4 regions of the Streptomyces sp. NPDC021012 genome follow, and region 1 is predicted to be linked to each of the others. Evidence: riboswitches for the same ligand, from Rfam matches in the RefSeq annotation. Region 1 holds a riboswitch; each other region holds the start of a gene.
The links. A riboswitch is a leader RNA that binds a small molecule or an ion and turns the genes downstream of it on or off. The one in region 1 is predicted to bind cyclic di-AMP.

Region 1 (2,191 bases):
GGTCGCCGAGTGCGAGTCCGGCGGCCAGTGGAGCGCCAACTTCGGCAACGGGATGTACGGCGGCCTCCAGTTCACCCAGGACAGCTGGGAGCGCAACGGCGGCCTCGCGTACGCGCCCAGCCCCGACCTGGCCAGCCGTGCCCAGCAGATCGCGGTCGCCGAGAAGGCGCTCGACCGCGGCAGCGACGAGTGGGCGACCTGCGCCCCGATCGCCGGCCTGAAGAACGACGGCAAGGTCACCGGCGTGAACCCCGGCCCGGCGGTCGTCCCGACGACCCCCACGGGCCCCCTCCCCGAGTCCAACCGCACCGCGGGCGCCGACGGGACGGCCGGGCGGTCCGCCACGTCCGCGACGCCCACCGCTCCCGCGACCCCGGCCGCGCCGACCGGTCCGGCGGGCTCCGCCACCCCCGCCGCGCCGACCACGCCGGCCGTGCCCGTCACCCCGTCGGCCCCGGTCACGCCCGACGCGTCCGTTACGCCCGGTACGCCGGATTCGTCCGACACGCCGAAGGGTGACGCGCCGTCGGCCTCGCCCGGCACCGGCAAGCACCGGGGCGAGGCCGCCCCGGAGGAATCCGGCACGACGGACGGCGCGGCCGAATCCGGCCGGCACGCGGCGGGCGCGGACGCGGCCGCAGGGGCGGTCGACACCCGTTCGGCGACCGGCGAAGCGGAGAAGTCGGACACAACGGACAGTCAGGGCGCTTCGGGCGAGTACACCGTGCGGCCGGGTGACAGCCTGTCCGGCATCGCGGAGGAGAACGCGCTCCCCGGGGGGTGGACCGCCCTCTATGACGCCAACAAGAAGACGGTCGGCGCCGATCCGAACCTCATCCTCCCTGGTCAGAGCCTCGACCTGACGGAGGGTTCGACGGCGGCGGCAGGTTAGTTCGCGGGCTTATGTCCGGTTCTGGGCAAGTGAGACATGGGTCTCTTCGTCCCAACTGGCGTGTCACGTCCGCAAACTTTGCTTCCGTCACCTCCCACCTGCGCAAACACCCCCCACCGGAGGGCAAGGAAGGGCGATATTTCCGCAATCGGCCTCTTTGAACTTCCGGTGGGTCTGTGTCTACGGTCTTCACCGCTCGCCACCGCGGGCCCCGTCGACCGAAACGCCGAATCCTGCCGTCGGTCGCCGGGAACAGTCGTCGCGCAAGCGCCGAAGGCAGGAGTGGGGGACCCAAGGTAAGTGCCGGGCCCGGCCGTTGAGACAGACGGCCGACGACCGGCTTGGGGTGAAGCCGCGTGCTAGGACACGCGGCCGGGCAACTTTCCGGCCCGAACCCGACAGCTCACCTCACAGGCGTCGGTGAGGAGAATCCCCATGCTGTTTTCCGCCAAGGGCAAACACCGTCGTCCCTCCAAGGCCGCCCAGGTCGCCACGCTCGTCGGCGTCACCGGTGTCGCCGTCGCCGCCCCGCTGCTGACCGCGGGCACCGCCTCGGCCGCCACCACCGCCGAGTGGGACACCGTCGCCCAGTGCGAGTCCGGTGGCAACTGGTCCATCAACACCGGCAACGGCTTCTACGGCGGCCTGCAGTTCACCAACTCCACCTGGGCCGCCTTCGGTGGCACCGCCTACGCCCCGCGCGCCGACCTGGCGTCCAAGGCGCAGCAGATCGCCGTCGCCGAGAAGGTCCTCGCGGGCCAGGGCAAGGGCGCCTGGCCGAGCTGCGGCGTCGGCCTCTCCGGTGCCTCCTACGACGGCGGCGCCGCCGAGAGCACCCCGCAGCAGCCCGCCCCGGAGCAGACCCGGCAGGCCGCCCCGAAGCAGGAGGCCGCGCCGAAGCAGCAGGAGCGTCGCGCCGAGCAGCCGACCACCCGCAGCGAGCACCGCAAGGCCCCGAAGACCGTCACCACGCCGACCGGCAAGAAGGTCAAGAAGGGCGACGGCGAGTACAAGGTCGTCACCGGCGACACCCTCAGCAAGATCGCCCAGGCGCACGGCGTCAAGGGCGGCTGGGCCAAGCTCTTCGAGCTGAACAAGGACGTCGTCGAGAACGCCGACCTCATCTACCCGGGTCAGCAGCTCCACCTGAAGTGAGCCCGGCGGTCCGCGTGAGTCCGGCGGTTCACGCGGCCCCGACGACCCTCCCGCGGTGACCACCCCGGTCCGACGCGCCTCTCCCCCGTGCGCGCCGGACCGGGGTTTCCCCTTTCGGGGGACCTGATGGTTACTGTCCAGTAG
Region 2 (2,191 bases), on a different contig from region 1:
GCTGCTCTTCGACCTGCTGACCGAGGTGGAGGCGACCGACCGGGCCCATGTCTTCGACACCCCGCTGCTGGCCGGGCGGCTCGCCGGGGCCACGGAGTGGCTGGCCGGGCGGCCCGGGAGCAGGGGGCTCCCGCTCGGGTACTTCGGCGCGAGCACGGGCGCGGCCGCCGCGCTGTGGGCGGCGGGCGATCCCGCGTCCCCGGTGAGCGCCGTCGTCTCGCGCGGCGGTCGGCCGGACCTCGCGGCCGAGCGCCTGGCCCAGGTGCGCGCCCCGACGCTCCTGGTGGTGGGCGGCGCGGACGCGCTGGTCCTGGACCTCAACCGGCGGGCCCTGGCGCTGCTGCGCTGCGAGAACCGGCTCTCGGTCGTGGGCGGCGCCGGTCACCTCTTCGAGGAGCCGGGCGCCCTGGAGGAGGTGGCGGACCTCGCCACCTCCTGGTTCGCCGAGCACTTCCGGCGTGCGGGGATCAGTACGCCGAGTTGACGTTGTCGATGGAGCCGTAGCGGTCGGCCGCGTAGTTGCAGGCGGCGGTGATGTTGGCGACCGGGTCGAACAGGTCCAGGGACGTGCCGGGCACGTGGTAGGCGAGGAAGGTCGGCTCGATGACCTGGAGGAGGCCCTTCGAGGGGGTGCCGGCGGCGGCGTTGGAGTCCCAGAGGTTGATGGCCTGGGGGTTGCCGGAGGACTCGCGCATGACGTTGCGGTAGATGCCGTCGTAGGACCCGGGGATGCCCTGCTGGCCCATGATGGCCAGCGACTCGCGGATCCAGCCGTCGAGGTTGTCGGCGTAGTTCGTGGCGGCGATCGAGGCCGCCTGGACGGCGGCGGGAGCGGCGGCGGCCGGAGCGGCGGCCGCGGCGGAGGCGCCCGTCCCGGTGGCGACGGCGGGGGTGGCCGACCGGTGCTCCGAGCGGCTCGCCCGCTCGGTCGTGGCGGACTTCTCCGCCCGCGCGGGGGCGGCCTTCGCGGAATCCCGACGAATCGTCAGTTCGAGACCGGGATGAATGAGTGACGGGTTGTCACCTACGGCGCTCTTGTTCGCGCGGTAAAGGCTCTTCCAGCCACCCTGAATTCCCTTCTTGCGGGCGATCAGGGAAAGCGAGTCACCGCTCACGACGGTGTACGTGTGGGCCGCGGTCGGGGCGGCGGGCGCCTTGACCACGATCGGCGCGGCGGGCGCGGCGACCGACTGGGCGGCACTCGCCGGGGCCCCGGCCACGGGCGCGGCACCGGCGACGGCCGGGGCGATCAGCGGCAGGGTGAGTGCGGCGCCACCCGTGCCGACCAGGGCGAGGCCGCGGGAGACGCGGCCGGAACGGGGGCGACGGTGCTTACCGTGAGCAGGCATGACGGGTTTCCTCTCCGGCGCCTGCGAGGTGAGCTGTCGGGTTCGGACGGGAGATGTCCGGCCGCGCGCACGCGGCTTCACCCCGAGCCGTTCCGGATTCCGGACCGGCGTATTCGTGGGTCCCCCGCTCCTGCCGTCGGGTGAAAGGGAGGTTTACCGAGCGGCGGCAGGATTGGGCGTTCCGCTCGAATGGAGGTGACCGTAGGCCAGTAATGCGACGGATAACAAGACGGGTGGACCCCGGGAATCGGGAAATGGATCACGGAATTCGGCGAATTCAAGATCGATGCCGCATCGGGGATGTCGAACTTCCTTGTGCGGTATGGGTCGGGAGGAGGCGTCTCCGGGGTTCCGGTCCGAGTGAGTGAGTCGCGTCACGCGGAGAGTAATGTCCGAATATGGGCTTTAATTCCGCGGTGGGTAAGTGAGGGGGAAATACCCGTGATGGGGTGTCCGGGCGAGGTAACTCCCAGGGCGGGTCAAAAGTCGCAAAACCGACATTTGTCTTGAAGGATGGAGACAGTCGACCCAGGAGACACCCCATGCCCCCCTCCACCTCCCTGCTCAGCCCCGACAGCCTCGACCGCGAGGCGGCCGCCCTCTTCGAGAGCGCCGTCTGGCAGCGGATCGTCACGGACTGGACCGCCCCCGCGGTGCCGGGGCCGACGGCCCCCGAGGAGTCGCCGCCGGCGGAGGAGGGCTGGCGGGGACTGCTCAGCGTGCCGGTGGACCGGCTCGTGGCCGACGCGCTCGCCGCCCTGCCGCCGGAGCTCCCCGCCGAGCGCCGCATCCCGGGGCGGCTCGGAGCCGTACTGCCCGACCGGCTGCACACCTGGCGCCGC
Region 3 (2,191 bases), on a different contig from region 1:
TCCTACAACGGCACCGTCGACGAGGTCGCGTCCCTCACCGAGACCCTGACCGTCCTCACCGTCTCCGCGCTCGCCCTCCTCATCAACCGGGTCGTGCGCCGCAGCGGCGAGCGCCTCGCCTCGGCGCGGGTCATCGCGGAGGCCGCGCAGAAGGCGGTGCTGCCGATGCCCGCCGAGCGGATAGGCGGGCTGCAGTGCGCGGCGCGGTACGAGGCGGCGCAGGCCGACGCGTTCATCGGCGGTGACCTGTTCGCGGTCCAGGACACCCCGCACGGGGTGCGGCTCGTGGTCGGGGACGTCCGGGGCAAGGGGATGGAGGCGGTCGAGGCCGTCGCCGTCGTCATCGGCGCCTTCCGGGAGGCGGCCGAGACGGAGCGGACCCTGGAGGGCGTGGCGCGGCGCCTGGAGCGGGCCCTTGCCCGGGAGGGCATGCGCCGGGACGACCTCGACTCCTTCGAGGGGTTCACCACCGCCGTCCTGGCCGAGATCCCGCGCGGCGACGGCGGCGGGACCTTCGGCGGTTTCGTACGGGTCGTCAACCGCGGGCACCCGCCGCCGCTGCTGCTGTACGGGGACGGGCGCCTGGACCTCCTGGAGCCGGGCGAGGCGGCGCTGCCGCTCGGCATGGGCGAGCTGGCGGCGTGGCCGGACCGGGCCGAGGCGCGGCCGTTCCCGCCGGGCGCGACGCTGCTCTTCTACACGGACGGCCTCTCGGAGGCGCGGAACGCGCGGGGCGTCTTCTACGATCCGGCGGCGCGGCTCGCCGGGCGGATCTTCCCGGGACCCGAGGAGCTGCTCGACGCGCTCGTGGACGACGTACGGCTCCACACGGGCGGCGGGTCGACGGACGACATGGCGCTGCTCGCGGTGAGCCGCCCGGCGACGGGGCAGCCCGAGCGGCGCCGGACGATGCCGGTGGTGCCGCCGGGCGGGCCCGGTCACCGGTCGTAGTCGAAGGGTATCACTGCGATAACAATTGACATAACGTCAGATCGCGGGGGTTTCGCGGAATCCACCGAAGGCCTTGCTGAAGGGGGGTCAACTCGGGCGATAGCCCCACAATTCAATGAATGATCAAGAGGAACGGCTTGGAATCGGGACCCCCTGTCTATTAACGTTCGATAACGCAGCGCGGTCGTCCCAGCCGTCGCAAGAGGCGGCACCGTGCGCACGCGCCGAATCCTGAAAAGGAACCGGGGAACCACCACTTGGGGTGAATCGGGCCCCTTCGCACCCGTGCGAGCGTGCCCGTAGGAGACCTTCCCGCTCCGAACCCGTCAGCTAACCCGGTAGGCGAGACGGAAGGAAAGGAGCGCGCCCCCGTGGCGTCCAACACTCCCGCACCCGAAGCCCCCTTCGACGCCTTCGGTGGTGGTGCGGCTCCCTCCGCCCCGGACACCGAGTGGAACCCCACCGAGGGCTCCCTGCGCGCCGAGAGCCGCTCCGGCGGCCGGCACCGGGTCGTCAAGCAGCGCTCCAACTTCGCCCGCTCCTCCACCGTCCTCGGCGTCGGCGTGATCGCCGCCGTCGGCGCGGGCGGCCTCGCCACCGCGCAGGAGAAGCCCCCGGTGGCGATATCCCTGCCGGACCTCCCGGACCTGAACCTGCCGGACGCCCACGACCTCCCCGGCGTCGGCGACCTCCTCCCCGAAGAGGAGAGCGCGCCCGCCGCCCAGGCCGAGGCGAACCCGCTCACCTCCGCCACCTACACCGCCCCGGCCGAGGAGCGGACCGCCTCCGCCCCCGCCGCGGGCGAGGCCCTGCGCGCCCGCATCCTCCAGCAGGCCGAGCAGCAGCAGGCCTCCGCCGACGCCGCCGAGAAGGCCGCCGTCGAGAAGGCCGCGGCCGAGAAGGCCGCCGCGGAGGCCAAGGCCAAGGAAGCCGCCGCGGAGAAGGAGGCCGCCGAGGCGAAGGCCAAGGCGGAGGCCGAAGCCAAGGCCAAGGCGGAAGCGGAGGCCAAGGCGAAGGCCGAGGCGGCCGAGGCCGAGCGCCTCGCCCAGCTCGCCGCCAGCTACTCGCTGCCGGTCTCCTCGTACACCCTCACCGCCACCTACATGCAGTCCGGCTCGATGTGGTCCTCCGGCTTCCACACCGGCCTCGACTTCGCCGCCCCCACGGGCACCCCGCTCAAGGCGGTCCACGGTGCCACCGTGAAGTCGGCCGGCTGGTCCGGCTCCTACGGCTACCGCAT
Region 4 (2,191 bases), 390 kb from region 1:
CTGCCGAGCGATCCCGCGTCGGTCCCCACGGCCCGGCGGTACGTCGCGGAGGTCCTCGACGGATGGGGCCTCGACGACGCCGGGGACCTGGCGGACGCGATCCGCCTGATGGTCTCGGAACTCGCCACCAACGCCGTCCTGCACACCTTCGGGCAGTCGCCCACCTTCACGGTCGACATCCGTCTGGAGCGCGAGGAGCGCCTCCACATCGGCGTCACCGACAGCCATCCGCGCTGGCCCCGACGGCTCCCGGCGGCGGTCCAGCAGGACAACGGCCGGGGCATGGTCATCATCCGCTCCCTGGCGGCGGAGGCGGGCGGCCGCCTCTCGGTCACACCGACCGAGGAGGGAGGCAAGACGGTCTGGATCACCCTCCCGTGGGCCCCCGCGGCGGCCTCGTACGCATAGAAGACCCGACGCAGGGGTGCGGCGGCGCCACCGCACCCCTGGGGCGGGCTCAGTGCCCGGTGGGCGTCAGCGGACGCGTCCGTAGTAGACCTTCGACGTCCAGATCCTGTCGAGCTTCACCCAGGATCCCGTCTTGGGCGAGTGCCAGATCTTGCCGCTTCCGGCGTAGATGCCCACGTGGTAGACGCTCCCGCCGGAGTGGAAGAAGACCAGGTCCCCCTTCTGTCTGCTGGACGCGGAGATGTGCCGGGTCTTGTTGTACTGCTGCTGCGCGGTGCGGGGCAGCGACTTGCCCGCCTGCTTGTACGCGTAGAGCGTCAGACCGGAGCAGTCGAACCTGGTGGGTCCGGCGCTCCCGTACCGGTACGGGGCTCCCTTCTTGGACGCGGCGACGCTCAGTGCCTTGTTCGCGTATGTGGTGGCTGCCTGGGCCTCGGGTGCCGCACCTGGTGCGAGCAACGTGCCGCCGACGGCGGCGAGGGTGAGAGCCGAGACGGCTCCGGCCCGGGACAGCAGGGACGGGACGTGCATCTGCGCAGTCATGCGCAACCCTTCGTCAGCCGCCTGCGAAGGATGACCTGTCGGGTTCGGGCTGGCGAAGATGCCCGGCCGCGGTTGCGGCTTCACCCCAAGGGACGGCCCCGCTGCGAGAAACAGCGCGTACGTCCCGTACTGCTCGGGTCCTCCACTCCTGCCGATCCACTCCTGTCGACCAGACGTCCGGGACAGCGGCAGGACTCGGCGTCCGCCCGGACCGCCCCGCCTCGGATGGCGGGGGCTTGTCGTCGACAGGGATCTTGACCCACACCCGGGGCGAAATCCGAGCTGAAACGGCGATATGTGAGGCTCCTCACGACTGATCCAATCGGGTGGACAGGGTGCTTTCGTGATCACTTGAGGTGGGGCCGACGAGCCCCGCACCAGGGGTGGAACGCCCCATTCCGCCAAATGCGTACACCTGTTGCGCAACTCACCCGGCACATATGTCGACTCGTCGACTACGCCGAACGAGGGAGCGATTCTGCGATCCGTGTCGGCCGACCGGACCTCGACACGACATGCCGGAATGTCAACTCGCCCGTGCCCGGGGAACGGTGACGCGATCGGCGCGCCGCTCCCCGTCCAACACCCGCAGGGCGCGCGCCAGGGTCTCCGCATGCACCTCGCTCTCACCCCGCATATGCATGAGCGTCAGAGCCTCGCGCAAGGCCTCCGCACGTCCCACCAGGGCCTGCGCCGCGCGCAGCGCCCCATAGGTATGCGTACCCCTGGATGGGTTGATCTTCCCAAGGAGGTCGACGACTTCGAGGTAGGCGTCGATCAGCTCGCCCTCGGCCCGCGTCAGCGCGGGCAGCGGCGGCAGCTCGGGCACCACGGCCGGCTCACCGGGCCGCGCCGGCGTCGCGCCGGCTCGTGATCACGTGGTCCACGAGCCCGTACGCGACGGCCGCCGGCGCGTCCAGGACGGTGAGGCGGTCGATGTCGGAGTCGATCCGCTCGCGCTCCTGCCCGGTGTACTCGGTGAGCATCCCGGCCACCAGGGCGCGCAGCCGGAGGAGTTCGCGCGCGTGGATGTCGAGGTCGCTCGGCTGCCCCTGGAGGGGTTCGTCCATGGCGGGCTGCCGGAGGGTGATCCGGGCGCCGGGCAGGACGAGCCGCTTGCCGGGGGCTCCGGCGGCGAGCAGCACGGCGGCGGTGGACCCGGCCTGGCCGAGACAGGTGGTCTCCACGTCGCAGGAGAGCGTCCGCATCGTGTCGTGGATCGCGGTCATGGCGCTGATCG

Region 2: it holds a riboswitch for cyclic di-AMP, as region 1 does, so the genes downstream of both, ACH4TP_RS06460 (transglycosylase SLT domain-containing protein) here and ACH4TP_RS20515 (transglycosylase family protein) in region 1, are expected to answer to the same signal.
Region 3: it holds a riboswitch for cyclic di-AMP, as region 1 does, so the genes downstream of both, ACH4TP_RS20370 (M23 family metallopeptidase) here and ACH4TP_RS20515 (transglycosylase family protein) in region 1, are expected to answer to the same signal.
Region 4: it holds a riboswitch for cyclic di-AMP, as region 1 does, so the genes downstream of both, ACH4TP_RS22300 (C40 family peptidase) here and ACH4TP_RS20515 (transglycosylase family protein) in region 1, are expected to answer to the same signal.

What each region holds. Positions count from the first base shown of each region.
Region 1 covers NZ_JBIRQU010000006.1:15,944-18,134, reverse strand. The annotation lists gene ACH4TP_RS20520 (transglycosylase family protein) at 1-892, shown strand, start outside; cyclic di-AMP (ydaO/yuaA leader) riboswitch at 1,151-1,324, shown strand; gene ACH4TP_RS20515 (transglycosylase family protein) at 1,328-2,047, shown strand.
Region 2 covers NZ_JBIRQU010000002.1:251,413-253,603, reverse strand. The annotation lists gene ACH4TP_RS06465 (phosphoribosyltransferase family protein) at 1-484, shown strand, start outside; gene ACH4TP_RS06460 (transglycosylase SLT domain-containing protein) at 468-1,349, opposite strand; cyclic di-AMP (ydaO/yuaA leader) riboswitch at 1,355-1,538, opposite strand; gene ACH4TP_RS06455 (hypothetical protein) at 1,892-2,191, shown strand, end outside.
Region 3 covers NZ_JBIRQU010000005.1:603,039-605,229, forward strand. The annotation lists gene ACH4TP_RS20365 (PP2C family protein-serine/threonine phosphatase) at 1-951, shown strand, start outside; cyclic di-AMP (ydaO/yuaA leader) riboswitch at 1,164-1,311, shown strand; gene ACH4TP_RS20370 (M23 family metallopeptidase) at 1,323-2,191, shown strand, end outside.
Region 4 covers NZ_JBIRQU010000006.1:407,832-410,022, reverse strand. The annotation lists gene ACH4TP_RS22305 (ATP-binding protein) at 1-408, shown strand, start outside; gene ACH4TP_RS22300 (C40 family peptidase) at 475-951, opposite strand; cyclic di-AMP (ydaO/yuaA leader) riboswitch at 954-1,077, opposite strand; gene ACH4TP_RS22295 (hypothetical protein) at 1,478-1,783, opposite strand; gene ACH4TP_RS22290 (ATP-dependent Clp protease proteolytic subunit) at 1,791-2,191, opposite strand, start outside.